3 regions of the Ammoniphilus soli genome follow, and region 2 is predicted to be linked to each of the others. Evidence: riboswitches for the same ligand, from Rfam matches in the RefSeq annotation. Region 2 holds a riboswitch; each other region holds the start of a gene.
What was found. Region 2 has a riboswitch for cobalamin ahead of ABLT31_RS31735 (S-layer homology domain-containing protein). Riboswitches for the same ligand answer to the same signal wherever they lie in the genome.
Positions count from the first base shown of each region.

Region 1: another riboswitch for cobalamin. It lies ahead of cobT (nicotinate-nucleotide--dimethylbenzimidazole phosphoribosyltransferase); the one in region 2 lies ahead of ABLT31_RS31735 (S-layer homology domain-containing protein).
Region 3: another riboswitch for cobalamin. It lies ahead of ABLT31_RS24780 (hypothetical protein); the one in region 2 lies ahead of ABLT31_RS31735 (S-layer homology domain-containing protein).

Region 1 is NZ_JBEGDL010000001.1:698,128-708,771, forward strand. Features, by position in the region: gene ABLT31_RS03895 (cation:proton antiporter) at 1-470, shown strand, start outside; gene ABLT31_RS03900 (SRPBCC family protein) at 604-1,035, shown strand; gene ABLT31_RS03905 (ArsR/SmtB family transcription factor) at 1,036-1,407, shown strand; gene mscL (large conductance mechanosensitive channel protein MscL) at 1,524-1,907, shown strand; gene ABLT31_RS03915 (alkaline phosphatase PhoX) at 2,027-2,770, shown strand; cobalamin riboswitch at 2,829-3,009, shown strand; gene cobT (nicotinate-nucleotide--dimethylbenzimidazole phosphoribosyltransferase) at 3,101-4,816, shown strand; gene trhO (oxygen-dependent tRNA uridine(34) hydroxylase TrhO) at 4,891-5,808, shown strand; gene ABLT31_RS03930 (sulfite exporter TauE/SafE family protein) at 5,858-6,733, opposite strand; gene ABLT31_RS03935 (LysM peptidoglycan-binding domain-containing protein) at 6,985-7,269, shown strand; gene ABLT31_RS03940 (methylated-DNA--[protein]-cysteine S-methyltransferase) at 7,435-7,959, shown strand; gene ABLT31_RS03945 (exodeoxyribonuclease III) at 8,042-8,812, shown strand; gene nagZ (beta-N-acetylhexosaminidase) at 8,847-10,091, opposite strand; gene ABLT31_RS03955 (hypothetical protein) at 10,107-10,316, opposite strand; gene ABLT31_RS03960 (hypothetical protein) at 10,527-10,644, shown strand, end outside.
Region 2 is NZ_JBEGDL010000034.1:25,171-35,814, forward strand. Features, by position in the region: gene ABLT31_RS31720 (O-antigen ligase family protein) at 1-895, shown strand, start outside; gene ABLT31_RS31725 (hypothetical protein) at 973-1,224, opposite strand; gene ABLT31_RS31730 (S41 family peptidase) at 1,548-2,987, shown strand; cobalamin riboswitch at 3,296-3,478, shown strand; gene ABLT31_RS31735 (S-layer homology domain-containing protein) at 3,589-6,909, shown strand; gene ABLT31_RS31740 (prenyltransferase/squalene oxidase repeat-containing protein) at 6,923-8,257, shown strand; gene ABLT31_RS31745 (SpoIIE family protein phosphatase) at 8,639-10,501, shown strand; gene ABLT31_RS31750 (ATP-binding protein) at 10,494-10,644, shown strand, end outside.
Region 3 is NZ_JBEGDL010000016.1:60,130-70,773, forward strand. Features, by position in the region: gene cbiB (adenosylcobinamide-phosphate synthase CbiB) at 1-315, shown strand, start outside; gene ABLT31_RS24775 (histidine phosphatase family protein) at 329-856, shown strand; cobalamin riboswitch at 938-1,136, shown strand; gene ABLT31_RS24780 (hypothetical protein) at 1,252-1,488, shown strand; gene cobJ (precorrin-3B C(17)-methyltransferase) at 1,529-3,115, shown strand; gene ABLT31_RS24790 (sirohydrochlorin chelatase) at 3,133-4,029, shown strand; gene cobK (precorrin-6A reductase) at 4,048-4,848, shown strand; gene ABLT31_RS24800 (precorrin-8X methylmutase) at 4,826-5,476, shown strand; gene ABLT31_RS24805 (cobalt-precorrin-5B (C(1))-methyltransferase) at 5,483-6,580, shown strand; gene cbiE (precorrin-6y C5,15-methyltransferase (decarboxylating) subunit CbiE) at 6,573-7,790, shown strand; gene cobI (precorrin-2 C(20)-methyltransferase) at 7,787-8,497, shown strand; gene cobM (precorrin-4 C(11)-methyltransferase) at 8,497-9,276, shown strand; gene ABLT31_RS24825 (cobalt-precorrin 5A hydrolase) at 9,273-10,397, shown strand; gene ABLT31_RS24830 (cobyrinate a,c-diamide synthase) at 10,424-10,644, shown strand, end outside.

The DNA of each region.
Region 1 (10,644 bases), on a different contig from region 2:
GGATTGTTGGAGCATACGTGTGCGGATTAATGCTCAGCTTGACACCGCATCGAGACGAAATGACTCATAAGGTAGAATCGTTTAGTTTTCCGTTTTTCGTACCTCTCTTTTTTGTGAATATCGGGTTGGTTGCTAACTTTAAAGAAATGAATACGGAAATCATCTGGTTTAGCCTTGTGCTTGCCTTTATTGCGATAATTACCAAAATTATCGGATGCGGGATTGGTGCAAAATTGGCCAAGTTTGATACGAAGAGTGCACTCGGAATTGGGACAGGGATGATTGCTCGGGGAGAAGTGGGGCTCATTGTTGCCTTGATCGGTATCGATCGAGGACTTATTAGCAATGACTTGTTCGGCGCTGCAGTGATTGTGGTGATTGCGACAACCCTTGTCACTCCTCCGCTAATCAAGTTGACCATGAAAAGGAAAAAAGAAGAAGAGGTCAAACCCTTCGTGGTAAATGCCTAAATCTAACTTGATTGAATTCGGCTGCTATATAGCAGCCTTTTTATGTTCTTTGACTATTTGACATGAAACACAAAGGTTTTATATAATCAAAAACGAAACCAAAAGGTTTTATTTTGCCAAAGGAGATAGATATATGGAAAACAATCATTCCAATACCCTGCCAGACATTAAACAAACTGTTGTAATTGAAGCTCCGATTCAAAAGGTATGGGAGACCGTCTCCACGTCCGAGGGGATAGCCTCTTGGTTCATGCCTAATGATTTTCAGTTGGAATTAGGATATGAATTTCATCTGCAATCGCCTTTTGGTCCGTCTCCTTGCAAGGTCATAGAAATCGACGCGCCTAACCGACTATCCTTTACATGGGATACCGAGGGCTGGGTAGTTTCGTTTCTCTTAAAAGAGCTGGATAATAAAACTGAGTTTACGCTGATCCATGGCGGATGGAAGCAGGAGGATCAGCTCGTTTCAAAAGCCAACGAGAAGAATTCCGTCATTCGCGACCGAATGGCACAGGGCTGGGCAGGAATTATGGAGAATCTTCGCAAGGGTGTCGAAAACTAGGTGACCTCTACAGCACAAAAGCCTGATATTTTTCAAGCTATTGCGGACCCTACACGGCGAGAGGTTCTGCGTTTGCTCGCCGATAAAGAACTGCCTATTTCGGAAATCACGTCCCACTTTACTATGAGCCGAACAGCCATTGCCAAACATCTGCATGTTCTATCAGAAGCAAAATTAGTCCGCGGCCGAAAGGTAGGCAGGACCAAGCTGTACCGGCTGCAGCCAGAACCCTTAACAGAACTGAAACAATGGCTTTCTTTCTATGAAAAGTTTTGGACTAACAAACTATCTATGCTCCAGCATGTGGTAGAAAAACATGGGGAAAAGGAATTGAAAGTGGTTCGGCCAGATAATCAGCAAGACTCCAAATAAGACAAAACAGTAGATTCACAGAGCGCCACGTCATATTTGTGGCGCTTTTCTTTGATAGAATAAACACAATGTGGTAGGATTAGCTAGTCAAAAAATAACAAAGGGGGACAATAAATATGTGGCAAGAATTTAAGACATTTGCGCTGAAAGGTAATGTACTTGATCTTGCGATCGGGGTTATTATTGGGGCCGCCTTTGGAAAAATAGTCACCTCATTGGTCAATGATTTGCTGATGCCGCTTTTAGGTCTTCTTCTAGGAGGACTGAACCTATCCGGATTGGAATTTCAGTTTGGCAATGCCGTATTAAAATATGGGGCTTTCCTGCAGACTGTCGTTGACTTTTTAATTGTGGCCTTCTCCATCTTCCTCTTCATTAAAGGATTGAACCGGTTCAAGCGGAAAGAAGAAGCGAAACCTGCTGCACCGCCTGCCCCATCCAAAGAAGAAGTATTGCTGACGGAAATTCGAGATCTCTTAAAACAGCGGAGAGACCTATAAGGCAAATTTGAAATTACCCGACCTTCATCTAATTATGGTGAATATCGGGTCTTTTTTTTTATATTTTTCTCGCAGAACTATACTTTAGAACTAGTTTTTATAATTATTAATCCTGCAGCATGGATCCTGCCACGGGCATTTGGTATTTAACAGAGGATAGCAATCCTAGCTTTCTCTATCGTTTTACACCTCATAATCGCAGCCAAAAGCTAGGTTCCTTGCAGGAAGGTGGAATACTAGAAGCGGCTGCGATTGAGGTGCTTCCGAATTCGGCTGCGAGCACATTCAAGACCGGACAAACTTTCGGGATCGTTTGGAAGCAAGTAAAGCCTGAGCGCGCAAAAGAAGATGCAAGAGATCTCGGTTGCATTCAGTTCAGCCGATTAGAAGGATCTTGGTTTGCGGCGGGCGCTCTTTGGTTTGACGATACGAGTGCTGGAGATAAAAGATTAGGCCGGGTTTATCGTTATTTCCCTGCAACGAACACATTGGAGCTTTTCTATGAATCTTCCGATAGCAACGATCTTGAGATGCCGGATAACATCACTATCACGCCTTGGGGAGACCTGTGGATTGCCGAAGATGGAGGCGGTTCAGACCGGATTATTGGGCTTACCCCTGAAGGCAATGTTTATACATTTGCAGAAAATAAGCTGAACGGCTCAGAATTTGCTGGACCTGCCTTTTCTCCAGATGGCAACACCTTATTTATCAATGCTGCGCGTCAGCGTGCGATGAGCCATGCTGCTCCTCCTGCCCACTTTGCTCCGGTCATTTCGGACAAGCTAGCGGCATTTGCAGAAAAACAAGGTATTTCTGTATTGGAAGCGGCCGCCTTACATCGTCATGGCGTGACGGTTTAATAATACGAGGTGTGTTTTTGGTATTGATTTCTATAAAAAAAGATATTAATATAAATTAAAATGAAAAAGCAAATTTGGTGCCACGTTAGATTTCGTGGAGAATAGGGAAGCAAAACCACACGATGTGTCCATCGCTGTATAAGGGAGTGAATATACATAATGCCACTGGTTTAAAGCTGGGAAGGCGTATATTCACAATGAACTTGAGTCAGAAGACCTGCCAAATTTAGTATCCTAACTTTGAGAAACGACACCATCTCAGTCTTATTAAGGCTGGGATTTTTTGTGTTGAATTTAAAATTAGAATCACTGGGAAGGAGAAGGTGTGTTTTGTTAAATGAACTGCAAAAAGAGGGCGTTTTTAAGGCGATATCTGAGCGAAGGGATGTTCGACAGTTTAATTCGAAACCGATACCGGAGGAAAGCTTGGAAAAAATTCTACTTGCTGGCCACCATGCCCCCTCAGTTGGATTTATGCAGCCATGGAATTTTATTCTAATTAACGATGAGAAAATAAAAGAAAGGCTTGCGTGGGCAGCGGATAAAGAAAGAAGGGCATTAGCGATCCATTATGAAGGAGAACGGGCTGATCAATTCCTTAATCTAAAAATAGAAGGAATTAGGGAGGCACCTCTTACAATCTGCGTAACTTGTGATCCGACAAGAGGAGGATCTCACGTGTTGGGGAGAAATTCCATTCCGGAAACTGATATTCTTTCCGCGGCCTGTGCCATCCAGAATATGTGGTTAGCTTGTTATGCAGAAGGTTTGGCCATGGGTTGGGTCAGCTTTTACAAAAAAAATGATGTGAGGGACATCCTGGGCATACCGCCGCACATTGAACCAATTGCTCTTCTTTCCATTGGATACACCGATAACTATCCGACGGCTCCCATTTTAGAGACGGAGAACTGGGAAAAAAGAAGGTCCATAAATGATCTTGTCTTTTTTGACACCTGGGGATCAGCTTTTCAGGAAAACTCAACGCTATTGGAAAAAACGGTAAAAAAAATCAAACCTTTAAATGAATACGCAATGGAAAAGGCACAAGTACATTTAGATCAGCTGACCAAACCGCCGGGAAGTTTAGGGGCACTCGAAAAACTGGCTAAGCAATTGGCTGGCATAACGGGTACCATGCAGCCTGGTTTCCCTGATAAAAGAGTGGTGGTAATGGCTGCTGACCATGGAGTTGCTGAAGCTGGCGTATCAGCTTACCCTAAAGAAGTCACCGTACAGATGGTCCATAATTTTCTGCGTGGCGGCGCCGCTATCAATGTGATGGCAAGAAATGCAGGAGGAAAAGTCGTCTGCGTGGATGTGGGCGTAGATGGGGATTTGACCGGTGTTGACGGTTTGATCCATCGCAAGGTAGCCTTTGGTACAGCGAACATGCTGAAGGCTCCAGCTATGAGCAAGGAACATGTCATTCAAGCCATGGAAGCCGGGATCCAAGTGGCTTTTGAACAGGTTTATGAGGGAGCGAAGCTGTTGGCTACGGGAGAAGTAGGTATTGGAAATACGACAACCAGCTCGGCTGTGTTATCTGCTTTGACAGGCAAGCCGGCAGAGCAGGTTGTAGGCTGCGGGACAGGAATTGCGTCTTCGTCTCTTTCAAGGAAAATAGACGTGGTTGAGCAAGCTCTTCAGTTACATCAACCTGATCCAAATGATCCGCTTGATGTTCTTCAAAAGGTGGGAGGATTGGAAATAGCTGCACTTGCGGGGCTAGTCATGGGAGCCGCAGTGAAACGGGTACCTGTTGTTCTTGATGGTTTTATTTCTACTGTCGCTGCGCTGTGTGCTGTCCGCCTTCAGCCACTTGTACGGGAATATTTGATTGCCTCCCATCAGTCGGAAGAGCCGGGTCATCGCATCGCAATGGAGGAGCTAGGGTTGGTTCCCATGCTTCAGATGAACATGCGATTAGGTGAAGGAACGGGAGCTGCCTTGATGTTTCCCATCATTGATACTGTTCATGCAATCATGACCGAAATGGCAACATTCGATTCAGCTGGGGTATCAAACAGAGTGGGATCCGCTTAAGGATTTTAACTTTAATACTATGTTTCCCCATCTTAGGGAAAGATAGGTTATGTATATTAACAGGAGGAATTAAGATGGAAACGCAAAAACCGTATCGCATATTGCTTTACTATAAATTTGTTCCAATTGAGAACCCCGAAGAATTTACGCAGGAACACTTGGAATACTGCAAGCAATTGGGCTTAAAAGGTCGCATCCTGGTTGCTCCTGAAGGGATTAATGGAACGGTCTCCGGAACGGTTGAGCAAACTCAAGAATACATGGATCATATGCACGCCGATCCGCGCTTTGCTGATTTGTGGTTTAAAATCGATGAAGCAGACGAACACGCCTTTCAAAAAATGCATGTTCGGTATAAAGCGGAGTTAGTTACGTTCCGGGTAGAAGACGCTCCTGCTCCCTTTGAAAAGACAGGAACGTATTTAAACGCGAAAGAATTTTATGAGGCCCTGAAAGATGAAGATGTAATTGTTATCGACGGCCGAAATGATTATGAATACGATATTGGGCATTTTCGCGGTGCTATCCGGCCAGATGTGAAATCGTTCCGGGAATTTCCTGAGTGGATTCGCGAAAATTTAGGCCAATATAAGGACAAAAAAATCATCACCTACTGTACCGGTGGGGTTCGCTGTGAAAAATTAACCGGGTGGATGATGGAAGAGGGATTTGAGGACGTAGCCCAGTTGCATGGGGGGATCGTTACATACGGAAAAGACCCTGAAGTTCAAGGGAGACTATGGGATGGAAAGCTCTACGTGTTCGATGAGCGCATTTCCGTTCCCGTCAATCGGACGGATGAAGATAAGGTGATTGGAAAGTGCCATTATTGCGGGGAACCGGAAGATCGCTACATTAATTGCGCCTACCCTTCTTGCAACAAAAAAACGATTGCTCATGCCCATTGTGAAGAGGTGCATAGAGGCTTCTGTTCACCAGAGTGCGAAAAGCAACACCAGTTACAACAGGATATGGATGAGGTTGTAGGCTAAAAAAGGAACCAGCTGCCTGGTTCCTTTTTATATTTAGAGAAAAAGTGAATTACTGCTCAACTGTAACAAAGCGATTCCTATTTCTAAGCTGATATAGTATGGCGGCAGCCCACAAAACAATAATCAGGGCATAAGCCACAGTTGCCCATGAAACGGGCAATGCCAGCGATTTGATAATGGTGGCAGCATTGGTTAGTATAATCAATCCCCCGACTAAAACACCTAAAAGATAAGTAGGCAACTTTTTTACGAGCCAAGCTGCAATAGGTGCGGCCAGGATTCCTCCAATCATGAAGGCGATAACCAATTGCCATTGGAATTGCTCCAAACCTAGGAACAGGACGAAACCTAACGTTGCAGACAGGGCAATCGCAAATTCACTTGTAGCCACAGTACCAATCACCTTTCTGGGGGAAATTCCCTTTCTTGCGATCAGCATAGGCGTCGTGATAGGTCCCCAGCCACCGCCGCCTACCGCATCGAAAAATCCACCGGCTAACCCCAATGGGGTCAGAAAGGCTTTTGTCATGGGGGATGGCTGTTTTTCGGTTGAAGAACGGTTCAAGAATAAAAAGCGAATTAAAATGTAGAAGCCTAGCAGGATCAAAAAAACCGATATAAAAGGTTTGATTAGATTTCCTGGTAAACTGCTAAGAAATGCGGCCCCGATAAACGCACTGATGGAACCGGGAATGGTTAGTCTCCATAAAATCGTTTTGTCTACATTCCGGAACCATAAATGGGATGCACCAGATGCCGCCGTAGTAGCGATTTCAGCCATATGAATGGAAGCAGAGGCTACAGCAGGAGCGATCCCAAACATTAGCAACAAGGATGCAGACGTTGCACCAAAGCCCATGCCTAACGAACCATCCACCAGTTGTGCCATAAAACCAACAATTGTAAAGATAATTAGCTTTCTCAAATCCGTTCTCCTCCGCTCAATTCATAGTATTGTAATAGGAATTATATGATATAGGTATTATCCTGTAAAGAATAAGTTTTTTTAGCAATTTATGTAGGTGGGCTAGGCATTGATAGCCTATTTTCCCAGAAAATTGTGGTGCTTGGAAGGAAAACAGCCTCAAGGGTTACTTGCTCCATAAGCATAATTTAGGCTGTCTTTGTAGTCATTTATCGCATAGGTTATCGTGAGACCATGATGGGAGGTAATATATGAATTATATCGTACAGCCCGGCGATACCTTATATGGCATCGCAACACGTTTTAATGTGAGCATAGATGCTATTATCAGAGCAAATAACTTAGCAGCGCCGTATTACGTTTATGTCGGCCAAAGATTATTCATCCCGGTCGGACCGTCCCCCGTTCCGCCAACCCCGCCATTTCCAACCCCCCCTACTCCTCAGCCTCCTGCTTCGAACATCGAACGGAGATTGGACCGGCTTGAACGAAGGTTGGATAGACTAGAACAAAGAGTGCGCAGATTGGAACAGTGATGCTATTTTCCTCTAAGGCTGTCTAGAATGGCCAGTGAAACAACACCTTTTTAGACAGCTTTTCTTCTTGGTCCATTTTCAGATGCATACATAATCCCTTCGTTAGGAGTATACTGGGAGTGAGGTGAACTACCTTTAGATATCTGCTGAGGAGGTGTTTCACAATTGGAAGGCAGCGTAAATTTGTCTATATATTGGACATTGCTCGCCTATGGAGAGTGGAGCCTTTACATGGCTGCAACATCCAAGGGGCTGTGTTATGTGGGATCGCCCAATAAGCCGCTTAAAGAATTATCCGATTGGGCGGAAAAATGTATTCCTGGAAGTGTCTTGATTCACGATGATGAAAAGCTTAAGCCGTATGCGGCGGAGGTTATCGAGTATTTGCGAGGTGAGCGCAGGGCATTTACCATACCGGTTGATTTAAGCGGGACCCCTTTCCAGCTTGCCGTGTGGAATGCGCTGTGCGAGATTCCATACGGACGAACGCGGTCCTATTCGGATGTTGCGAATCTTATTCAAAAGCCGGGTTCCGTTCGTGCAGTTGGGGCAGCGATTGGTGCCAATCCAGTGTTAATTACCGTCCCTTGCCATCGTGTGATTGGTAAGAACGGTTCGCTGACAGGCTATCGCGGCGGTTTGGAAATGAAGACGCAACTTCTTCATTTGGAGAAAATTGGACATGCATAAAGAATCCGATATTCCCATCGTATGTTAGAATAAATGATGAAGCTTCCCGCTTACAGAACAATAAGGAGATTATAACCGCGAGATGAAATTGGTTTCTTGGAATGTAAATGGACTTAGAGCATGCGTTACCAAAGGTTTTTTAGACTATTTTCAGGAAGTGGATGCGGATATATTCTGTATTCAAGAAACAAAATTGCAAGAAGGGCAAATCCAGCTCGATTTTCCAGGATACTATCAATATTGGAATTTTGCAATGAAAAAGGGTTACTCAGGTACGGCTATTTTCACTAAAAAAGAGCCGCTATCTGTTAGATACGGATTAGGGCTTGAAGAATTTGATGCTGAGGGAAGAGCGATTACGCTGGAATTTGAAGAATTCTTTATGGTTAATGTCTACACGCCCAATGCCCAAAGAGACTTAGCGAGACTAGACTATCGATTAAAGTGGGAAGATGTATTCCTTCAGCATTTAAAAGAGTTGGATTCTATCAAGCCCGTTATTCTTTGTGGAGACTTGAATGTAGCCCACCAAGATATCGATTTGAAAAACGCTAAAACGAATAAAGGAAATTCTGGTTTTACAGATGAAGAGCGCGGCAAGATGACAGCTTTGCTGGAAAGCGGATTTATTGACAGCTTCAGATACTTCTACCCCGATCGGGAAGGGGCCTATTCCTGGTGGTCCTATATGGCTAAGGTCAGAGAGAGAAATATTGGGTGGAGAATTGACTACTTTATTGTATCTGAGAGATGGGGAGATAAGTTGAAGGATTCTCACATTCACTCGCATATAATGGGAAGCGACCATTGTCCGATCGTTCTGGAATTGATGACAGAGAAGATCACAAATTAGGAGTAAAAAGCAGGATAGTCCTGCTTTTTTTTTTCTATTTAAGAAAGGGATTGAGAACTCCATGCAGATCCGTATTAATCCGGTCGATGTCCACTTTATTATTTAGTGTATCATCGGCCAGTTGATATTTCTGTTTGAGTTTTAAAATACGGTATACTTTATCATCGATCGCTTCGATTGGAATCGTTCCATCGATTGCAGCTTGCTTAAGGGAATGGAGAACAGCCACTTGTCTTTCATATTCATGACCAATTAGCACGATATCGCTTCCGGCATGGATGGATTGGACAGCAGCATCAGAAATTTCGTATGTTTCAGTAATAGCGCCCATGGTCAAATCATCTGTGATGATAACCCCGTCAAATTGAAGTTGTTGACGCAGGATATCGGTCATGATGGGTTTAGATAAAGAAGCGGGATGCTGTGCATCGATTTTCGGGAGTAAGATATGAGCCACCATAACAACATCCGCTCCCTCCCTAATCGCTTGCTGGAAAGGCTTTATTTCAAAGGAGTCCAATCTTTCCTTTGTATGATTCAAGACAGGAAGATCCAGATGGGAATCTATTGAAGTATCGCCGTGTCCTGGAAAATGTTTGACGACAGGAATGACATTTTCGGATTTCATTCCGTTCATTGTTGCGATCCCCAGCCTGCTGACGGTTTCGGGGCTTGTCCCGAAAGAGCGGTCACCGATGACAGGGTTTTGCTGGTTGCTGTGGATGTCGAGTACAGGGGCAAAATTCATATTGAAACCGAACGCTTTTATTTTTCGAGCAGTGGCTGAACCAATGTTTTGCGCAAGCTCCTCATCATCAACAAGACCAATCTCCCAACTGCTTGGAACGGCCAGAAACCCATCGGGCATTCTTGTGACTCTTCCTCCTTCTTCGTCAACGCTGACAAAGAGGGGGAAGGGATTCATAGAGTTATAGCTTTTCAACTCGCTAATTAAAAGTAAAGCTTGATTGGTATCCATGATATTCCTTTTAAAAAGAATAAAGCCGCCAACTTTATAGGTATCAATCATGGTTTCCATAGGGCTGTCAAATGAAGTGCCATCTATGCCAATGATAACGAGCTGACCGATTTTTTCAGTAAGTGTCATTTCCTTGATTTGCAATTCAATGGGATCGGAAAAAACGGAAACCGTTTCGCTTGGTTCGGATGAAACTTCCTGCTGCTTAACCGCAGGCGATCGAGTCCCGAAAAGCTGGCACCCAGAAAGCAGAGAAATACATAACATAACAAGCAATGAAGCCCATAAGGTTCTTTCCATCAAGTCACCCTTAGATTAATATCCGTGTCCTTTTAATATACTCATGGCATGATCGTAGTGGTCTTGTTTGACTAATAGATGGTCCGCTGATGGTTTTACTTCGACGCCTGCCTCCTTTAATATTGCCATGACTCTATCCCGGCGAAAAGTATTCGTATCGATATAAGTGACACACCACAGAGTAGACGGATCTTGCTTTTGAAAAATACGCTTGAGAAAATTCATAAGTTTTTGACTCCTTTCTTTTGCTGGCACTATAGTGTTCGGAAGAAAAGTAGATTTTATGGGAGCATTCGCATGAATTAGGATATGCAGACTAGCATAACGGTCATAAACTGATCTTTCTTTCGTCATAACCTGATAATAACTCTGTTTTATAATCAGAAAATAGAGTATAGCTACTAGGAATTCTGAGTATATAGGAGGAGTCAACTGGTGGAAAGATCAGTAGATGAGTCATTTAAACCCATGTTAAAAGTGAAAATTAATTCGGGGCAAATTGATGTGGATACCCGTGATGAGGCTTACTGGAAAGTGAATTCCTTTACGGAGG
Region 2 (10,644 bases):
ATGGTATATTGTTCTATTTCTATTGGCTATTGCTATGGACACCAAGAGGGAGAGCACAACATTCTCCAGGCCAGCCATTTATTACACCACGCTAAGTGGTCTTTTAATCCTAGTTACCATCTTTTCATTCTATAGCCTGAAATTCTATTCAGCCAACCAGACGCTAGCTACGATAAAAAATGGTCAGGTAACAGAAGAATTGGTAAATAAACTAATAGATAAAAATCCTTATTCTACGGAGCATCAATACATCGCAAGCAGTGCAAACATGCAGCTATTTGAACAAACCCAACAAGAACAGTATAAGCAGAAATTATTGGAACAGCTTGTCTATATGGAAAACTTAGAACCCAATAATGCACGGTTGTTGTTCAATGTAGGCGTTCAATATGTACAACATGGAGAATTTGATAAGGGATTAGAGTATTTCAATAAAAGTTTAATCCAAGATCATTACAATGTAGACCTATACCAGAATATCATGAAAATTAAAAGTGACATTATGCGCCAGTATCTTGGTCAGGATCATGTCAAAGCTCAAGAATATGCTCATTCCATAGTGAGCGATTATGAACAGATGAATAAATGGCATGAAAACATGGTAAACCATCCTGTTCAGATGAATGAGAGGAACTATCATATTCCTACGGTTGTTAGGCTTTATGCCGGTCAAGCTCTGCTAGTGCAGAAGAGATATGAAGAAGTTATAGCGGTCATAGAGCAAGCGATGGGAGATCAGGAGGCTGACATTAGACTGGAGATCCAAGCGCTCCTTGCTGCAGCATATCAATTGAACGGGGAACAAGAGAAATCTCAGCAAATTATCAATGGATCATTGATCGAATTTCCTCAAATTCAACAAAAAGTACAAGAGTATTTAGCTTTTATTCAGTAGAAGTTCCTTTGGAACTTCTTTTTTCTTTTTAAAAAATGAAATAAAGGAGCTACTCAAAATGAGATAGCTCCTTTGTTTTAATCTGTTATATTGATTGTCTTATGCTCTGCTGCTGCATTAATATCCCTGTTAATAGCAAATCTGTCGTTTTCTGATAACTGTCCATTTTTCTGCAGAGAGCTATAATATTGCTCTCCAGCTTCAATGGTTAATTTGCGCAAATATTCATGGTTAGGATTTTCCGATAAGTTAATCAAAAACTTTCGATATACTTCTTTATTGTTTTCTATAGCTGTGCTCTTTCTGAAGATAAACTTTTTTAGGCCCATTGAGGTACCTCCTTTGTCTTTGTTTACTATATTATATTAATTCTACATTCCCATCCACCTGCGTTTTTTTCCACCCATAATTGCATTTAAATATTTTTTACGAAAACAAAAACTATATGAAAACCTATTTATGGTGGTATAGCAGATATGATTGTACCTCTCTTATAGTTAAGTTGTCTGATCATAAATGTAGTTTATGGATCCGTAATTATATAAAGTTGTAAAATTAGCGTTTTTAGGATATTTTAGGAAGAGGTAGCAAAAATATATAAATTGAGCCAATTTTAATTAGGCTCTATTCCAGATAGGGAGAGTTGTTTTTATTGTACAAATCATTCATATATGTCACTACTCTATTTTTCCTTTTTTCTTCTAACAATATAGTTGTAGCAGATCAGAAAAAAGATCCTAATAGAGAACGTATTTTAGAAGTCTATGATCTCATTCAATCCCGTTATCTAAATACTCCAGATCAACAGAAACTAAGCGATGCAGCGATAAAGGGGATGGTACAAGCACTCCAGGATCCCCACACAACGTTTTTTCACGATCAAGAGTTCTCTGACTTTTTGGGTTACGTGGAAGGCGTCTACTCTGGTATTGGCGTAGAGCTTAATTTACAAGAGGGAAAAATGGTTGTGCAGGAAGTATACCCTGGTTCCCCTGCAGCAAAAGCAAATATTCAATTGGGAGATACGATCCTTTCAGTCAATGGGGTAGAAGCAGTGAATGAAGGCGTCATTGTCGCTGTAGCTTATTTGCAAGGTCCAGAGGGAAGTACAGTTTCTGTAGAATTTAAACGAGATGACGAAATACAAACGGTAGAATTAACAAGACAAAAAGTTCATATTCCTCTCGTTAAATCCAGATTAAGAGGTTCGTATGGTTATTTGTCGCTTTCGACCTTTAATGAGGAATCAGTAGGATTATTTAAACAGGAGCTGGCTAAACTTCAAAGGAATAATATGAAAGGGTTAGTTCTTGATCTAAGAAATAATCTAGGAGGTACTTTAGAATCGGCTCTGCAATTTTCCGGTTTTTTTATTGAAGATGGTACGATTGTCATTATGAAGGAGAAAGATGGAAATGAAAAGGAATTAAAGATTAAAAACGGATCAGATTGGCAGCTCCCGCTTGTCATTCTGGTCAATGAAAATACGGCAAGTGCTGCTGAATTGATCGCTTCGGCATTGCGAGACAATGGAAAAGCCAAGGTCATCGGTGCTCTAACCTATGGGAAGGGAACGGTTCAGGAAGCCATCCCTCTTGGAACTGGAGGAGTCTTAAAGCTCACGGTTGAAGAGTACTTTAGCCCTAATCATACTGTGATTCACAATGTAGGGTTATATCCGGATATTTTTGTTGATGATCCAATAGAGCAGCTTCAAGCAGCTTTTTATGTCCTGAAAAATAATAGTAGAATTATATTAAGATCAGCAGGAGACGTTCTGATTAATGGAGAAAGAGATGAAAGCCCGATAGAATTAGCCTTTCAAAAGAAGGGAACGTGGTATCTTTCGATGCGTAAGATGGCTTACTTGTGGAATGGAAAAGTAAGTTATGATATAGAACGCCATGAGGTATCCCTTCAATTAGGGACTAAAAATCGAACCTATAAAATTGGAAATACACCATCTTTGACCATAAAAGATGGTGTTGCTTATCTAGCTTTAGATGAGGTGTTGAGGAGATACGATGGCATTCAAATGAAGAATGCTCAGGGAGCTCTTGTACTCTATAAAAGTAGCCTCGAAGAATATTAAGGTCATGCAGTGATAGGGGAGTATAAATTTAAGATCGATTATAAGTCTAATTATCCATGGTGTATTGAAATGTAGTGCTATCCGAACTAACGTGATATTCTCTTGAAAGAAGAGCTGTCCTCCTCAAGGGAGACAGCTCAATGTATTATTTGCTATAAAAACTAGTCCTACCCTTTAATATTCAAATAGTACCCTTGAAACTACCACGTGTTTTTTTTCTACACTCCTATTCATTAGCAATCCCTTCTATTTTTCCCTTCCATTGACGCCCATGTGAATGCTTGCTAATATTTAGAGAATGAATGATAGATTTCCAAGATTGTTCAGGTGTCGATTATCGACAGAAAGAGGGAATCCGGTGTCGAATCCGGAGCGGTCCCGCCACTGTAATAGGGATCTGCCTTAGCATAAAGCCACTGGATGAATATCCGGGAAGGGATAAGGCGGAGATGAACTAGAGCCAGGAGACCTGCCTGAACAACAGATGGCCCGTCCTACGAGGAATAGGAAGGTTTATTTCTGCATGTCATCGTTTTGGATGTGGATAACCTTCTTCGTGTTCGGGGAAGGTTTTTTCAATTACAACAAGAAAAGAGGGAAGATGATGAGAAGGGGAGATTGGAGAAACAAAGGCTTGGCGGTATGCCTGGCTTGGGTGATGCTCTTGATAACCGTTCTAGGCGGTTTTTCATCCCAGGCAGTTGCCTCGAATCAAGGCAATGTAAAAGTTAGAGTAGAAGGAAGCATCCAAACCCTTGCCAATGTACAGGTGCAAGCAGGGCCTACAGCGCTGGATGCGCTGATTGCTGCGATGGGTGAAAGTCAGCTGGATATCGAGCAAACCCAATATGGGAGCAATATAAATGCGATATCCGGCGAGAGAAGAACAGAAGATTATTCCAGTTCGTGGTGGTATTACGTGAAGCGCGGAGGTAGTTACGAGTATCCATCCGTCACCGCGGACCAATTTTCGATATACCCTGGCGATGAAATTGTGTTCTATTATTCGACATGGGGAGTGACGAAGATCCCTGATGTTCGTTATCAACCCGTTGTCTTAGAAGGACAAACCGTCACCCTTTCCGTTTATGGGGAAGATGGTGAGCCTACCGTCGGGGCCAGTGTTTATTTTGAGAATCAGGTGTTTTCGATTGATCAGCATGGACAGGCGGTGCTGCCTGGACAGCCTGTAGGAAACTATTCTTTCACTGTTCGACATGAAGAAGATGGCATTCAGAAGCTTGTCCGGACGGACGAGCTGTACCTTCAGGTTGTTTCGGATATGGTGGAACGTGATCTTGCTCCACCTGCCTTCAAAGGCAACACCTATGATAGCGACCGAAAAGTATTAATGGTGACAGGTGATCTTCAGGAACCTTCCTTGGCTTGGGATAGTACGGAGAAGCTGACTGTTGAGGTAACAATTCAAAAAGGGGATTTTTCTCAGACCAGGCGGACTGAGGCACAGAATTATGCTCCTTACCTTATTGTTTTCACAGGCATTGATCCAGGTGAATATACCATTTCGCTGAAAGCTATAGATCAGTATGGGAACGAAAGCGTGCCCGATGTTAGGCAATTTAGTTTAAGCAAGGAGACCTCTACAGAGCAAGCCGCCCTCACGAAGGCGATCGCTTACCTGAAAACGAAACAAAAAGCGAATGGCCGATTTGATGACTGGACCGCGATGGCGTTAGCCCAGGCGGGGGAGAATCTTCAATCTTCCTTATTCACGAAAGACGGCAAGCAGTATGTGGACCATTTAAAAGCAGATGTTCAGGCTTTAGCTCCCAATGTAAGCTATACAACGGACTATGCGCGCCTTGCGATGGCTGTATCGGCAATCGGGCAAGATCCGCGAGATTTTTACGGGATCAATCTCATTGACGTATTAAAGTCGAGAGTGGACAATAACGGGCATTATGGCTTAGAGTCTGAGCGGACATGGGTTAACAGCCATGCTTGGGCAATCCTGGCGCTTCACGCGGCGGATGAGCCGGTACCTCAGGCTGAGCAGGCGAAAGCTTGGCTGGTTCAGCAGCAAAATGCGGATGGGGGATGGGGCTTTAGCACGGATTATTCTTTCACAGATCCTGATATGACCGCTTATGCGATTCGCGCCTTAGCCGCCTTAGGCGTTGGTTCTAGTGATGGAGCGGTACAAAAGGCAGTTGACTATTTTAAAACGCTTCAAAACCAGGATGGTGGTATGAAGCAGGGATGGACCGCTTCTTCATCGAACGTGTTCACCACGACGGAAGTGATTAAGGCTCTTCTTGCTGTATTCTTAAGCCCAACTTCCGACACCTGGAAAAAAGGAGATAACCATCTCATTTCCTACCTTCTCTCCAACCAGGAACTGAATGGCCAACTCGCCAACGAGAGAGGGACTAGCGGGCTGGCTTCTATTTTAATGGACATGGGATTCCGACCTGAATCAACAAATTTAGTTGGCGGTGAAACAACCTCTCCTAGCGGAACGCTTTCTGTCAAAATGACCATTACAGGAAGAAATGGAGAAAACTTCTTCAACCGTTCCTTAAGCTTACCTAAGGGCTCTACGGTCATGGACGCGATATTGAAGGCGAATCAAGAAGATCCTTCCCTGCAGGTAAGAACGAACAGCTCTGAAACCTATGTTTCAAGTATCAAAGGACAGGAAGCGGAAGGACTAATTGGATGGAACTATCGTTTGAATGGCGTGAAGCCCGATACGATTGGGGCAGCGGAAATGCCGCTCTCGGATGGCGACCAGATTGAATGGTTCTGGGCTTCAGCAAGTGAGGGGGCTTATGCAAACCAGATAAATCCAATTCCGGCAGGAACACCGCAAGAGGTGATCGAACGTTTAAGCGTGCAGCTGGAAGACCTTCTCAACGATACAGGGTCCAAAGTGATCGGTGAAGATCGCCTCAGCGGTGAAGGGTTGAAAAAACTGACGGAATTCATTCAAAATAACCGGTTCGAGCTCAAGCAAAAGGTAGAGATCGATAAGGATACAGTCATTAAGGATGAGCAAGAGGAGCTGGTGTTATACATCCCTGCTCAGTCCCTCACAACGGAGACCGAAATCACGGCTCGGAAGTGGAAAGCAGAAGAGACCGATGTTCTAAAACACGCAAAATATGTTTCGCCGATTTATGAATTTGGACCGGCTGGTACTTACTTCGAAAAGCCGATTGCGATTCAATTGAAAGTAGCTATTCCGGAAGCTGCAAGTGTGGATCACCTGATCTTGGCTTGGTATGATGAAGAAAAGAAGCGTTGGATACCTATACCGTCTGTCCTGGATATCTCTCAAGGGGTGATAGTTGGGACGGTTGATCACTTTACGAAGTTTGCGGTCTTAAAAAGCCCAGAATTCCCGGATGTAACAGCGTCCTACCATTGGGCGGAGGATGCCATCTACAGCTTGGCCCAGCAGAACGTGATCCATGGGATAAATGGTGCGTTTCAACCCGGGGGGGCGATAAAGCGAGGGGAATTTATGACCCTACTTGCGAAAGCCTTGCATCTGGATGAGTCTGTCTCAGCAGAACAGCTCAAGGTGTCTTTCCGTGATGTGGAACAGCATTGGGCAAGATCTTTTATTGCTCAGGCGTATCATGCAGGATGGGTAAAGGGCTATTCAGATGGAACCTTCAGACCGGAACAGACGATCACCCGGATGGAAATGGCCACTCTACTTGTTCAAGCTTTTGGAAATAATGCGTCCGCGAAGAACGAGGAGAAAGTGCGGGAAGCTTTGAAGGGCTTTGCTGACCAAAAGGATATTCCGGCATGGGGTAAAATTTCGGCGGTCAATGCCATTCAGGCAGGCTGGATAAAAGGAAAATCCAACGGAACGCGATTTGCTCCGTTCGATACGGCAACCCGTGCCGAAGCAGCGGTTATGGTTTATCAAAGCCTTTATATAAAGTAGAGGGGGAATGGATTTGAAAAGATGCATTGGGTTGATGTTGGCTTTTGTGCTGCTCCTTCCGTCTTTTGCCCAAGCCAATGAGGATCAAGCGGTCCGTTGGCTACAGGGGAAAAAAGGGGAGTGGGCAACCATTGCTTTAATCGCCGCGGGTCAGAAAGCATCCCTGTCTGGGATCCCAGAGGGAAGGGCGATGACGAATTGGGAAAGGCTGCTGTTGGAAGAAGCGGCCGTCGGGCAAGTGAAAGAAACGACCGTTTCGAAAATCGCCAAGGGGCAGTTAGCGAATGGGAAGTTTGCAGATTTGGTAAATGGAACAGGAGAAGGTTTAGTTAATGCTCACATATGGGGGATTCTATCCCTTTATGCGGCGGGGAAAACCATTCCACAGAAGAACTTGGCGTTAAAGTGGCTGGTTGATCAGCAGAACCCGGACGGAGGCTTCCATTTTGACGCGGAGAGCAAAACTTCGGATGCGGATATGACGGCGATGGCTTTGCTTGCTTTAAAAAACCTAGGCTTGCCTAAAGATCACCCGACTGTCGTAAAAGCTTTTTCTTATTTGAAAAAGAATCAGCTTAGCAACGGGGCATTCCAAACCATGGGAACAGAGACGGCGGAGTCTACGGCAGCGGTGATTCAAGCGTTCGTAGCCTATGGGGAAGATCCGAAGAACTGGAACGGGAAAAATGCAGTAGAGGCTCTCCTTTCCTTTCAACAAAAGGATGGAGGCTTCGCCCACCTCAAACAGGAAAAAAATCTATCTAGCCAAATGGCGACGGAGCAGGCCCTTCTTGCCCTTACAGACGTGGAACGAGGCGAATCATGGATCACCCGTTTCCGCCAAAAGAATTTACAGATCACAGATTTGCCTTCAAATGCTTGGGGGTATCAGCAAGTCCATTCCTTGCTATTAGACGGAGTGATGTCAGGGTTTCCGGATGGAAGTTTTCGTCCGGGCGATGTTATGACCCGCGCTCAGTTTGCGACGATGATGGTGCAATGGGAAGGAGGTATTCCTTCCACTCGTACTGCTGTTAAGTTCCAGGATGTCCCGGAATCTCACTGGGCAAGGCCTTTTGTTGGATATGCCGTCCATAAGGGGTGGATTAAAGGGGTCACGGAGACTCGTTTTGAACCGGATAAGCCGATTACGGCCGCTCAAGCGGTGACGATTCTCGTTCAGTTTCAAGGAGGAGAGGTTGGCCAGACAACGCCTTGGTATAAAGGGTTTGTCGATTACGCACGCCAAGGCGGTTGGTTATACAGCGGTTTGGAGCCCGACCAGCCTATCAATCGGGCACAGGTTGCATGGCTTGTCGACACCATTCGGAAAAATAGCAGATTTTAATAGAAAAGACCGGATCTTATCCTGTTTGGATAGGGATCGGGTCTTTTTTTTGCGTAACATTATCAAATCAAACCATATACATTTATGGCGAAATTTGTTAATCTAATACAAAAGTTTCATATTTTTAAAGAGCTTTGTGCTTCGTCTGGAAGATCAATTGACTGGTCGTGTGTTCTTTCTCAATTTGGAATTTCCTAGGTCTTTCTTACCGCAATCGTAAAGCCTCTATCAGAAATATATTGCGTACTTGCGGGGAGAAAACCGGAAACTTGAGGCTTACCGATGTTGTATGATCAGATCAAAACATTACTGGATGAGGTTGGTTTGCATCCATCCTTTTCCTTCACCAAGTAGATGAGTACCATGACATCAGGAGGAACTATGACGCTTCGAACTTATATTCCTATTCTTTTATTTTTTTGCGGCTTTCAAGGTTGGGTCTTATCCTTCCCGTTATTTGGCCCGGTTCTTACTTCTTTCGGAACGCAGAAAGGGGTCAACGTAGAGTTTGTGGTTCATGCTTTCTTGTTGGCACTTTCCATTTCGTATGTGTTTTGGGGTTTTTTCGTTTCTAGATGCCCTCTGCAGCCCAAGCGCCTGCGATTCATTCTGATTTTGCATCTGTTGAGTACGTTTATTATCGGCCTATCCTTATATTGGCTGCCTTCTTTCTTATGGATTGTGGCTTTCGTCCTTCTTGGGTTTTTGGGGGCCTTACCGCCCTTTATTTGGCTGTCGCTTGTCACGGTGAAAATTCCGGAAGGAAAGCGGGGCTTTATTTTCGGTATTACAGGATTTTTTATTGAGATTACCATCTACAGTATGAACATCCTTGTCCAAACATGGAGTGTCACCTATTCTTTCTTTCTCTTGCAGTTGATTCTCTTTGTCCCATTGATCATGCTTTTTTGCTATCCACGCCATTTCCATATTCCCTTTGCCGTGGAAAAGTCGAATCAGTCGCCTCTTTGGCCTTGGTGGCCTCTCTATTTCTTTCTTTTTGTCATTTATATGGGCGGCGGGATTATGTATCGACTGATTCATCCTTATATCGAACAGTATCCTAACTTAGACATCTATCTGGGGACTTTGCCCTATGCGATTACGATGCCTTTCATCGGCCTGCTCATTGATCGGATTGGTCCGCGCCCGTTCACGTTTGTCGGTTCCGCCCTTCTCGGTTTCGCTTTTGCCTTGTTTGCCGTTGGTCCATCCTTTTGGGGAGTAGCAGCGGGTATTGTGAAGATGAAAGTGGGGTTTGCGTTTCTCGATTTATTTATTCTGTATTATCTGGCTTATCTTGCCTATACCAAAAGAAACTTTGCTTTCCTTGGGGTAGGGATTGGCATTAATATGTTTTCTATTCTGTCCGGTTCTCTTCTGGCCCAAACGGTAAGCGCCATGATCGGACAGAGTTCATCCATCGCGTTTATTGTGGCAGTGATGGTCATCTTCAGTTCTTTTTTGCTTATTGAATGGGTCGTGAAGAAAGACTCATCCAAAGTCGAAGAGGAGCTCAAATTGGCTAATAAAGTCCAGCAGAATTTGCTTCCCCAAGAATCAGAGTTTCCCAAAAACGTGGATATCTTTGCAGCCATGCAGCCTGCAAAGGAAGTAGGCGGCGATTTTTACGATGTCATTCCCTTGGATCGGAACAAAACCCTATTTGTCATCGGAGATGTAGTAGGAAAGGGATTATCTGGTGGCATGGTGGCCTCTTCTCTCATCAGCCATATTCGTTCCCATGCGAATCCGGGAAGTTCCCTTACAGGGCTTTTGGACTATTTAAATGGTATTGTGATACGGGATTCCCGCTTCACCATGCAAGTGACATTAGGATTGGCATTAGTCGATACGGCTAATCGGACACTGGCTTACGCAAGTGCCGGTCATCCTTTCCCTATCCTGGTTACTCAACAAGGGATTGCGGATATTGAGGTGGCCTCCTTTCCCTTAGGAATGGAAAGGGACCATGATTTTGAGCAAACGGTCATTCCTTTTAGCGAAAAAAATATCCTTGTCATGTATACGGATGGCCTGATCGAGGCACGCAATGCCCAGAAGCAGATGTTTGGTTTTGATCGCTTGAAAGAGGGCTTGCAGCAGGAGGAGTTTTCCATAAAGGATAGGGGATCACTCATCCTGGCTAAATTAAAGGATCATGTTCATAAAGAAGAATTGGAGGATGACGTTACCCTTTTAATGATCGAATGGAAAAGCAGGGGCCAAGAAAAACATGCATGAACTAATTATGGAAATCAAAAGTATATTAGGAGAAGAAAAAAAGGTACTTTCGAAGCTCGAAGAATTATTTCAACCCCTTTCATTTTGTCAAGAAGATTGTTGGGATGTAAAATGTGCGGTTGCCGAGGGATGCCTGAATGCCA
Region 3 (10,644 bases), on a different contig from region 2:
GTTCTCGTGGTCGCTTGCTGGATAAAAGGTCATAACGGCACGGCAAGCTGGCAGATCGTCCGGCGTGACGCAAGGCTTCATCCGAGCCCCAACAGCGGGTTCACCGAGGCTGGGATGGCTGGCGCACTAGGGATACAATTGGGGGGCTTGAATTATTATCAGGGAGTTCCGTCCCATCGGGCAAGGCTCGGCGATCCCCTGCGGCCGATCCGGGCTCAGGATATAAGAGAAACCGTACAGGTGATGAAGCTTGTATCCCTCCTGTTTCTCGCCCTGGTTATGATAGGCAGAATGGGATTCGAGAAATTCTGGTAAAGGAAAGAAGCAAATGAAACTCACCCTCTTAAGGCATGGACAGACAGACTGGAATGTACAGCGGCGAATGCAAGGGAGAAAAGATGTTCCGCTTAATTCGACGGGAATTAAGCAAATCCTGGAGATTGGTGAATTTTTTTCAACCCAACTAAACTATCGTTTTGATCGGATGATTGCAAGCCCTCTGCTTCGGACCCAGCAAACCGCGGCGCTTTGCAGCGAGATTCTGCGGCTTCCGGCCGAACTGCGCGACGAGTTTCAGGAGCGCTCCTTCGGGGATCTCGAAGGCCAGACCATCGATGAAATCCGCCAATGCTACCAGATCGAAGATGTGGAGGAAATGGCGGAAGGATGCTACGGGGTAGAGAGCCTGGATTCTTTCCGGGAACGGCTGCAGCAGGGCTTGCGCTATCTGGAGGCAGCCTATCCCAGCGACCGGATTTTGCTCATCACCCATGGCAGTGTAATCAAAGCCATCGCAGGGTTTTACGGGATAGAGACCTGCATTCTGAAAAATGGAACATATATCGAATTGAAATAAGGTGTTGAATGCCAACTGGCTTTTCTGTATGATTTAGGCATATTAAGAACTTTTGACCATATCTATAAGTTGTACAATTGAATAGCGAATGAAGAGATAGGTGCTGAATCTAGGTTCAGCTTAATAGGGAAGCTCGGTGTACAATCCGACACGGTCCCGCCACTGTGATGGACGCTAATGGAAAATTAGCGGCTTTCAGCAACAGCCACTGGAATCATAACTGGGAAGGCGCTGGAAGGAAGTCCTAAGTCAGGAGACCTGCCTATTTCTTTAACACGGTCAACCTACGAGGAATAGGAGAGTGTTAGGATGCAGTCTGCCATTTTGTCTTCTTGATGAAATGATTTTAGTAGCTATTAAAGCATCTCTAACCATTCATGGTTGGAGGTGCTTTTTTGGTTTTGCAGCTTTTTGTTGCAGGAGGTCTCGTTAGCTTTCGAAATAACAGGAGATTTTCCAGCTATTTAAGTGTTTGGCTAGAAAAAGGGCCAAATAATCGGACATATTTCCTGTTAAGCCAGGCAAAACTATCAAATTTTGCGCATTTCAAAGAAATAGCCGGGCTTTTTCCTGCTATTTTCATCGAAAGAACCCTCAAATTTCAGATAGCCGGATTTTCTCCTGTTATTTGATTGACCAACCGTATGGAAAATAAGAAAGGGTGGTACAGCCATGAAAGGGAAGCTGCTAGTCATTGGCTTTGGTCCCGGAAGCTTTGAGCATATAACCAAGAGGGCGCGGGAGGCGCTCCAGGAAAGCGATGTGATCATCGGCTACTCCACCTATGTGGAGCTGATTCAAGGACTGCTTACGGATCAAGAGGTAGTGAGCACGGGGATGACGGAAGAAGTCAGCCGTGCCCGGGAAGCGGTTCGCCAAGCCGAGACGGGAAAGAAGGTAGCGGTCATATCCAGCGGCGATGCGGGCGTCTATGGCATGGCCGGATTAATCTATGAAGTTTTAGTAGAGCAGGGCTGGAAGAAGGAGTCAGGGGTAGAAGTGGAGATTGTCCCCGGCATATCTGCCATCAATTCCTGCGCGGCGCTGTTAGGGGCTCCTATTATGCATGATGCCTGCACCATCAGCCTAAGCGATCACCTGACTCCCTGGGATCTGATCGCGAGACGGATTGAAGCGGCAGGCCAGGCAGACTTCGTGATTGCCTTATACAATCCGAGAAGCGGCAGAAGAACGAGGCAGATCGTGGAAGCGCAGAAGATTCTATTAAAATACCGATCCCCGGACACTCCGGTTGGCCTTGTCAAAAGCGCCTATCGGGATCGCCAGCATGTTATCGTCACCACGCTTGAAAGGATGCTGGACCATGACATCGGGATGCTGACGACGGTAGTGATCGGCAATACATCGACATTCCTTTATGACGGGTTGATGATTACCCCCCGCGGCTACCAGCGCAAATATACGCTCACGGCTGATGAACAGCCCTTAAAGCCGCATCAGCGCCTAAAAGCAGAGAACGAGCCCTGGGCCTTGGAACAGGAGACCTTCGAAACGCCAAAAACTCCTTTAGAGTGGGCGACTGAGGCGCTCTCCCTCATCAATCCGCCAACAGGACAGGCAAATCACCAAGCGGAACCGATATTGCAGCAAGAATCCATTTTTGAATTCGCCGTCAGCCCGGGCGTTGCCAACAAGAAATTCACGCCCCGGCAGATGATTGCCCTTGCGGAGGTTGCAGGGGAAAAGGGGAGCATTGAGTATACTCCGCATCACCAAATCATTTTGCGGATTCCCGCTGCACAGCCCGAGGAGGTTACGGAACGTTTAAGGACAGAAGGATTTATCCTAGCGCCCATCGGGGACGTGATTCAGGTAAAAGCCTGCGATTTCTGCGATGGGGAAAAGAATGAGCCGATCCCCTATGCGGAGCAGCTTCAGCAATCTTTAGGCGGAATGGAAGTGCCCAAAGAGCTCAAGATCGGGTTCAACGGTTGCGGAATGGCTTGCTATGGGGCGGTTCAGGAAGATATCGGCATCGTATTCCGGAAAGGAAAGTTTGACTTATTCCTGGGAGCGAAAACCGTAGGAAGAAACGCCCATTCCGGCATACCGGTCGCGGAAGGCATTGAGCCGGCAGAGATTGTTCCGCTAGTGGAAGAGATCGTGGCCCAGTTTAAACAAAATGGCTATCCGAACGAGCGGTTCCATAAGTTTTTTAAGCGAGTAGGAGAAGTCAAGGGATTTAGGTATCAGGAAATGCCGGCCGTCAGTATTGAACCTGCTGCTTGCGGCGATTAAACATGGGGGTGTAAGGAATGAAGGCCATTTTATTTGTCGGACACGGGAGCAAGGATGCGCAGGGAAATGAGGAAGTCAGGAAGTTTGTGGAAGGGGTTCTGCCAGAGCTGGAAGTACCGATCGCAGAAACGTGTTTCCTGGAGTTTGAGCAGCCGACTGTCATGCAGGGGTTGGAAGCCTGCGTCAAGCGAGGGGCCAGCGAGGTGGCAGTGATCCCGATGATGCTTTTTGCCGCTGGACATGCCAAGATCCATATTCCGGCAGCCATCGATGAAATCAAGGAACGTTTCCCTGGAGTGAAATTTACGTATGGGCGCCCGATCGGCATTCATGAAGAGGTGTTGAGCATCTTAGCCTCCCGGATGAAGGAGTGCGGATTCGATCCGCTGCAGGAAGATCCAGATATTGCGGTTCTGCTTGTCGGCAGGGGAAGCAGTGATCCCGATGCGAACAGCGACCTTTTCAAGATGGCTCGCCTGTTCTGGGAAAGAGGCAAAGCCAACTGGGTAGAACCGGCCTTTATGGGGGTAACTGCGCCTTTAGTGGATGAAGGGGTGGAACGATGCATCCGCTTGGGGGCAAAGCACGTCATTGTCTTGCCCTACTTCCTGTTTACCGGGGTATTGATCAAGCGCATGGAAGCGATGGTACAGCAGTACAGAGACCAATACCCAGATACCCGATTTACGCTTGCTCCCTATTTCGGATTCCATCCTCAGTTGAAAGAGGTCTTTAAGGATCGGGCGATTGAAGCGCTGGGCGGAGAAGTGAAAATGAACTGCGATACGTGTCAGTACCGAATCGCAGCGATGGAACATATCGATCACCATCATCATCACGACCATGATCATGGGCACCACCATCATCACCACGATCACGATCATCATCACCATGACACGGTACCAGTGAAGTAAGGGAAAGGAGGGAATAACGTGATTCTAGTATTGGCCGGAACAAGCGATGCCAGGGAATTGGCCCTAAAAATCAAGGCGGAAGGATTCCCGCTAATGGCGACAGTTGTCACCGAAAATGCGGCAAAAGCAATGGAAGAGGCGCAAATCCCAGTCCGTGTAGGAAGGTTAACAGATTCCGAGATCACCGAGCTCATCCAGAAGCAAGGATTTCAAGCTGTCGTCGATGCAAGTCATCCTTACGCAGAGGAGGCTTCTAAAAATGCCATGGCTGGGGCTCAAACTGTCGGAGTGCCGTATATCCGCTATGAAAGGGAAAATTTGGCCTACCCGAAGCATGAGCTGGTCACGGTCGTCGAGGATTATGTCCAAGCGGCAGAGCTTGCGGCAAAAAAGGGCGGCAACATCATGCTGACCACAGGCAGCAAGACCTTAAAAACATTTGCTGATCGCCTCTTAGGTTTACCGGGAACCAATCTAATTGCCCGGATGCTTCCGCGAAAAGACAATATGGAAAAATGCGAGGAGCTGGGCGTTGAGCAAAAAAATATTATCGCCATGCAAGGGCCTTTTACGAAGGACTTGAATAAAGCGCTGTACAGCCAATATCAGGTGACGCTCATGATAACCAAAGAAAGCGGAAAAGTGGGAGCAGTGGACGAAAAGGTGGAAGCGGCATTGGAAATGGAAATTGAGACGATCATTATCGCTCGTCCCCAAATTCAATACGGTACCAAGTTTTCCGACTTTGACGGTGTATTGTCGCAACTCAACCAAACCTTGAAAGGAGATCAGGCACATGGAATTTCATACGGAGTTTAAACCCCTAACGGTACAGCCCCAGGAAATTGAAGAAAAAAGCTTTCAGATCATTACGGAGGAATTGGGCGAGCATCCCTTTACCGAAGAGCAATATCCAGTGGTCCAGCGCGTTATTCATGCTTCTGCGGATTTCGACCTGGGACGAAGCCTCGTGTTTCATCCGCGAGCAGTTCAAGCCGGAATAGAAGCGATCCGCAGTGGCAAAATCGTTGTGGCTGACGTGCAAATGGTCCAAGTGGGAATCAGCAAGGGGCGGATCGAAAAATACGGCGGGGAAGTAAAGGTGTTCATTTCCGATCGGGATGTGATGGAGGAAGCGAAACGATTGAATACAACGCGCGCCATCATCTCAATCCGCAAAGCCATTAAAGAGGCAGAAGGCGGGATCTTTGCGATCGGAAACGCACCGACGGCTTTGCTGGAACTCATCCGCCTGGTCAAGGAAGGAGAGGCCAAGCCGGGACTGGTCATCGGCATGCCCGTCGGTTTCGTATCGGCAGCGGAGTCGAAGGAGGAATTGGCTAAGCTGGACATTCCCTTTATCACGAATATGGGCCGAAAGGGAGGAAGTCCTGTAACGGTTGCAGCTCTCAATGCCATATCATTAATGGCTGAACGGTTGGGGTAGAGGAGTATGGAGGAAAAAGAGCCGAAATCCCTGCGGCATGGTTATACGACGGGTGCTTGCGCGACAGCCGCGGCAAAAGCGGCACTTATAGCTCTCATCCGACAGGAAACCCCGTGCGAGACCACGATTTCCCTGCCGGTGGGACAGGAGGTCACATTTACCATCGAGAGAAGTGAATATAGCGCGGAAACGGCGATGGCCGGGGTAATTAAAGACGCAGGAGATGATCCCGATGCGACGCATGGGGCGCTCATCCTCGCTGAGGTTTGCTGGAACAAGGAGATGGGCGTAGAGCTTGACGGGGGAATCGGGGTAGGCCGGGTGACGAAGCCTGGATTGCCTGTTGCAGTCGGAGAAGCGGCGATCAATCCGGTACCCCGCATGATGATTCGGGAGACGCTTCAAGGGGTTTTGGAGGATTATGATTTAACTCGTCGGGGGGTAAAGGTGGTCATTTCTGTTCCCGACGGAGAAGAAATCGCAAAGAAGACGTTAAATGGACGCCTCGGCATTATCGGGGGAATCTCGATCCTCGGAACCCGCGGCATTGTCGTTCCCTTTTCGACCTCCGCCTATAAGGCGAGCATTGTCCAGGCGATTAACGTCGCGGTACAAAACGGCTGTGAGCATTTGGTGCTCTCGACCGGAGGCCGAAGCGAAAAATACGCCATGGAACTTTACCCAGGGCTCGCGGAGGAGGCCTTTATCGAAATGGGGGACTTTGTCGGCTTTTCCTTGCAGCAATGCAAACGGAAAAACGCAAAAAAGGTCACGCTGGTGGGGATGATGGGCAAGTTTTCGAAGGTGGCCCAAGGGGTGATGATGGTCCATTCCAAGAGCGCTCCCGTGGATTTCGGCTTTTTAGCCCAAGTGGCTCGAGAGTCTGGCGTTCCGGATGAGCTTGTTGCCGAAATCGCGGGTGCCAATACCGCTTCACAGGTAGGGGACCTGATGCGAGAAAGTGGTTACGAATCTTTTTTTCACACCCTCAGCGAATACTGCTGCCGTTCCGGATTGCAAGAAGTAAGGGGCGGAATGGAAATGGAAACCGTACTGACGACCTTGAAAGGTGAGCTGCTAGGAAGGATGAGTCTACATGGATAATCGAATGAAAGTCATTGGAATCGGCGATAACGGCAAGGAAAGTCTTCTCCCTATCTATTTGAACTGGATTAAGGAAAGTGAAATTCTGGTTGGCGGGGAGCGGCAGCTGGATTTTTTTCCGGAATATACAGGGGAGAAGATCGTCATTAAGGGGGGCCTAACGGCCTTAGCGGATCGACTCCAATCGGAAACCAGGCGAACCGTGGTCCTCGCCTCCGGAGACCCTTTATTTTATGGGATCGGAGGATATTTGTCCAAAAAATGCAACGCAGATATCTTTCCGAATGCCAGCTCCATCCAGCTCGCCTTTTCAAGAATAGGTGAGTCCTGGCAGGATGCTTACGTGACCAGCGTGCACGGAAGAAGCATCAAAGGGCTGGCCCAGCGCATAGATGGGAAAGCCAAAGTGGCTCTGTTAACGGATCAGGAAAATAGTCCCCCGGAGATTGCTAAATATCTGATTTCTTTTGGGATGGTAGAATATCAAGCATTTGTCGGTGAAAATCTGGGCGGTCAGCAGGAAAAAGCAGGCTGGTATTCCCTTGAGGAAATGTTGGATCGGTCGTTTTCCGAACTAAATGTCGTAATTCTCATCAAGAAGGGAAAATCACCCGCTTGGTCCCTCGGGATACCGGATGGAGAGTTTGCCCAACGAAAGCCTGATAAGGGATTGATTACGAAAAAAGAAGTGCGCGTGTTGAGTTTAGCCCAGCTGAACCTTCATTCCGCCAGCGTGGTTTGGGATATTGGGACATGCACGGGTTCCGTAGCGATTGAAGCGGCAAAGATCGCCAGAGAAGGCGCTGTATTTGCCATTGAGAAGAATGAAGGAGATCTGGAAAATTGCCGCCAAAATATGAGCAAGTTCCGGGCGGATCTCACGGTAATCCATGGCAAAGCACCAGAGGGGCTGGATCAGTTTCCCGATCCCGATGCCGTTTTTCTCGGGGGAACCGGTGGGGAAATGGAAGAGCTCTTGCATATTTGCTGCACGCGTTTGAAGCCGAACGGAAGAATCGTGCTGAACGCAGCAACGATCGAAAATCTTTATGATGCGATGCAAGCTTTTGGGCGAGAAGGGATGGATACGGATGTCATTCTGGCACAAGTATCCCGAAGCAAGCCGATCTTGAACATGACCCGCTTTGAAGGTCTCAATCCGATTTACATCATCACGGCTCAGCGCAAAAAAGGAGGACTCATCGAATGAGTAGAATAGGCACGCTATATGGTTTAGGTGTAGGGCCAGGGGATCCGGAATTAATCACGGTAAAGGCTTTTCGACTTTTAAAGGAGTCGCCGGTTATCGCTTACCCGAAGAAGCGAATGGGGAGCAAAAGCTATGCTCATCGCATCATGGAAATGTATGTAAACCCCAATGAAAAAGAGATGCTGGGTCTCGTCTTTCCGATGACGAAAGATAAGGAGATTTTGGAACGGGAATGGACAAACACGGTCCACCTGGTGTGGGAGCATTTGCGCCAAGGGAAAGATGTGGCCTTTGTCACCGAAGGGGATCCCATGTTTTATAGCACCTTTATCCATATGATGAGGCTCATGAACGAACTTTATCCGGAAGTGGAAGTCAAATCGGTGCCGGGCATCTCTTCTTTTCTCGGTGCAGCCTCGCAGTTAGGCCTACCGCTTGCAGACGGGGATGAGCAAATTGGGATCATTCCAGCCACAGAAGATATGGAGGCCATGCGAAAAGCGCTTCTTGACCACGATTGCGTCATCTTCATCAAAGTGGCGAAGGTGCTGGACAGCATTCTCATGGTCTTGCGTGATTTGAACTTAACGGATAAAGCTTCGGTCGTGACAAAGGTGACCTCTTCCGAAGAAATGATATGGAGAGATGTCCGGGAGCTAGAGCGGGCGGAGCTGGAATACCTAACTTTAATGGTGGTGAGAAAATGATGAAATTATATATTGTTGGGGCTGGCCCAGGGGATCCGGATCTGATTACGGTCAAAGGCTTGAAGCTGCTGCAGCAGGCAGACGTAGTGATGTACACCGATTCCTTAGTCAATGAAGAGCTGGTAGCTAAGGCAAAAGACGGAGCGGAGATTCTGAAAAGCTCAGGGATGGCCCTAGAGGAAATGGTTGAAACCATCGTCGACCGCCTTAAACAAGGCAAAACCGTCGTTCGTCTGCACACGGGAGACCCTGCGGTATACGGAGCCACGATGGAGCAGGTCGCTTTGCTTAAAAAGCATGGCGTGGGCTATGAGATTGTACCGGGAGTAAGCTCGGTGTTTGCGTCCGCCGCGGCTGTGGGGGCGGAACTGACGATTCCGGATTTGACCCAGACGCTTATCCTTACCCGAGCCGAAGGAAGAACGCCGGTACCGGATAGGGAAAAGCTGCAGGATTTGGCTTCCCATCATTGCACGCTGGCGCTTTTCTTAAGTGCCACCTTGACCAAGAAGGTAGTGAAGGAATTGGTTGCAGCAGGATGGAGCGAGGATACGCCAGTAGCTGTCGTCCAGCGGGCCACCTGGCCGGATCAGGTGATCGTGAGAACGACTCTTCGGAATTTGGATGAAGACATGCGAGCCAACGGAATTCGCTCGCATGCGATGATCTTAGCCGGCTGGGCGCTGGATCCCGATATCCATGAGAAAGACGAATACCGTTCCAAGCTGTATGATAAAGAATTTACCCATGGATTCCGCAAAGGTGTGAAGAACGCATGATTTCATTAAAAGAAGGCGAAATCCCATCCATCCGCCAGCAAGGGGACTATGCGATCATTGCCATTACCAAGCATGGAGTGGAACTGGCCAGAAACCTGAGCCAAAAGTTTTCCCATGCAGATCTTTATTATATGGAGAAATTTGCCCGCGGGGATGAAGCAACTCGTGCCATCCAGATGTTTAACGGCAGCGTCCGGCTGCTTTTTCCTGCGCTCTGGCCTGCCTATAAGGGACTCATCATCATTATTTCCTTAGGTGCAGTGATCCGCATGATTGCCCCTCTTCTCCAGGATAAAAAGACGGATCCTGGGGTAGTGGTCATCGATGATAAAGGAGAAAACGTGATTAGCGTTCTTTCCGGACATCTGGGAGGAGCCAATGAGCTCGCCCGTGAAGTGGCGGCGGCGATGGGGGCCAGACCGATTATTACAACCGCTTCTGATGTACAGAAAACGATCCCTGTTGACTTGTTTGGCCGTCGCTTCGGCTGGGAGTGGGATTCGGCAGAGAAGCTGACGCCAGTGAGCGCTTCGGTCGTGAATGAAGAACACGTGGCGATCGTACAGGAGTCAGGAGAAAGCCAGTGGTGGATGCATGATACCCCCATGCCAAGCCATATCCGGTTATATCCTTCAATAAATGAAGCCTTGGCAGCGCAGCCTCAGGCGGCGCTAGTGGTGACTCACCGCTTGCTCGATCGGGAAGAGGAAGCCATTTTGGATAATGGAGTGCTTTACCGTCCGAAGGTTCTAGTACTGGGAATGGGCTGCAATCGGGGCACGTCAGCGGAAGAGATTGAGGGAGTCATAAAGGAAACGCTAGATGACCTGCAGTTTTCAATTCGAAGTGTAAAAGCGATTTGCTCCATTGATTTAAAAAAGGATGAAGAAGGGTTGATCGCTGTCACTCAAAAATATGGCTGGGATTTTGTAACGTATTCCCCTAAACAGTTAAACGAAGTTTTCATAGAAGATCCATCGGATACCGTCTTTAAATACACGGGCGCTTATGGGGTAAGCGAACCTGCTGCCAAGCTGTATAGCGGTGCCGATCCGCTCGTATTGAATAAGAAAAAGTCCGGTAACGTCACCATCTCAGTAGGAATCATGTCGTTTGCATAAAGAGAAGAAGAGGCGGAGGGGTTTGCATGACACAGAGAAGAATCGTGATCGCTGGGACAGGGAGCGGTGCCGGAAAAACAACCTTAACCATTGGGCTCATGGCGGCTTTGCAGAGGAAAGGCTATAAGGTTCAAGGATTTAAGTGCGGGCCGGACTATATTGACCCGACCTACCATACAGCTGTCACGGGCAGAGCTTCGCGCAATCTGGACAGTTGGATGCTAAGGGAGGATATGGTAAAGGAAAT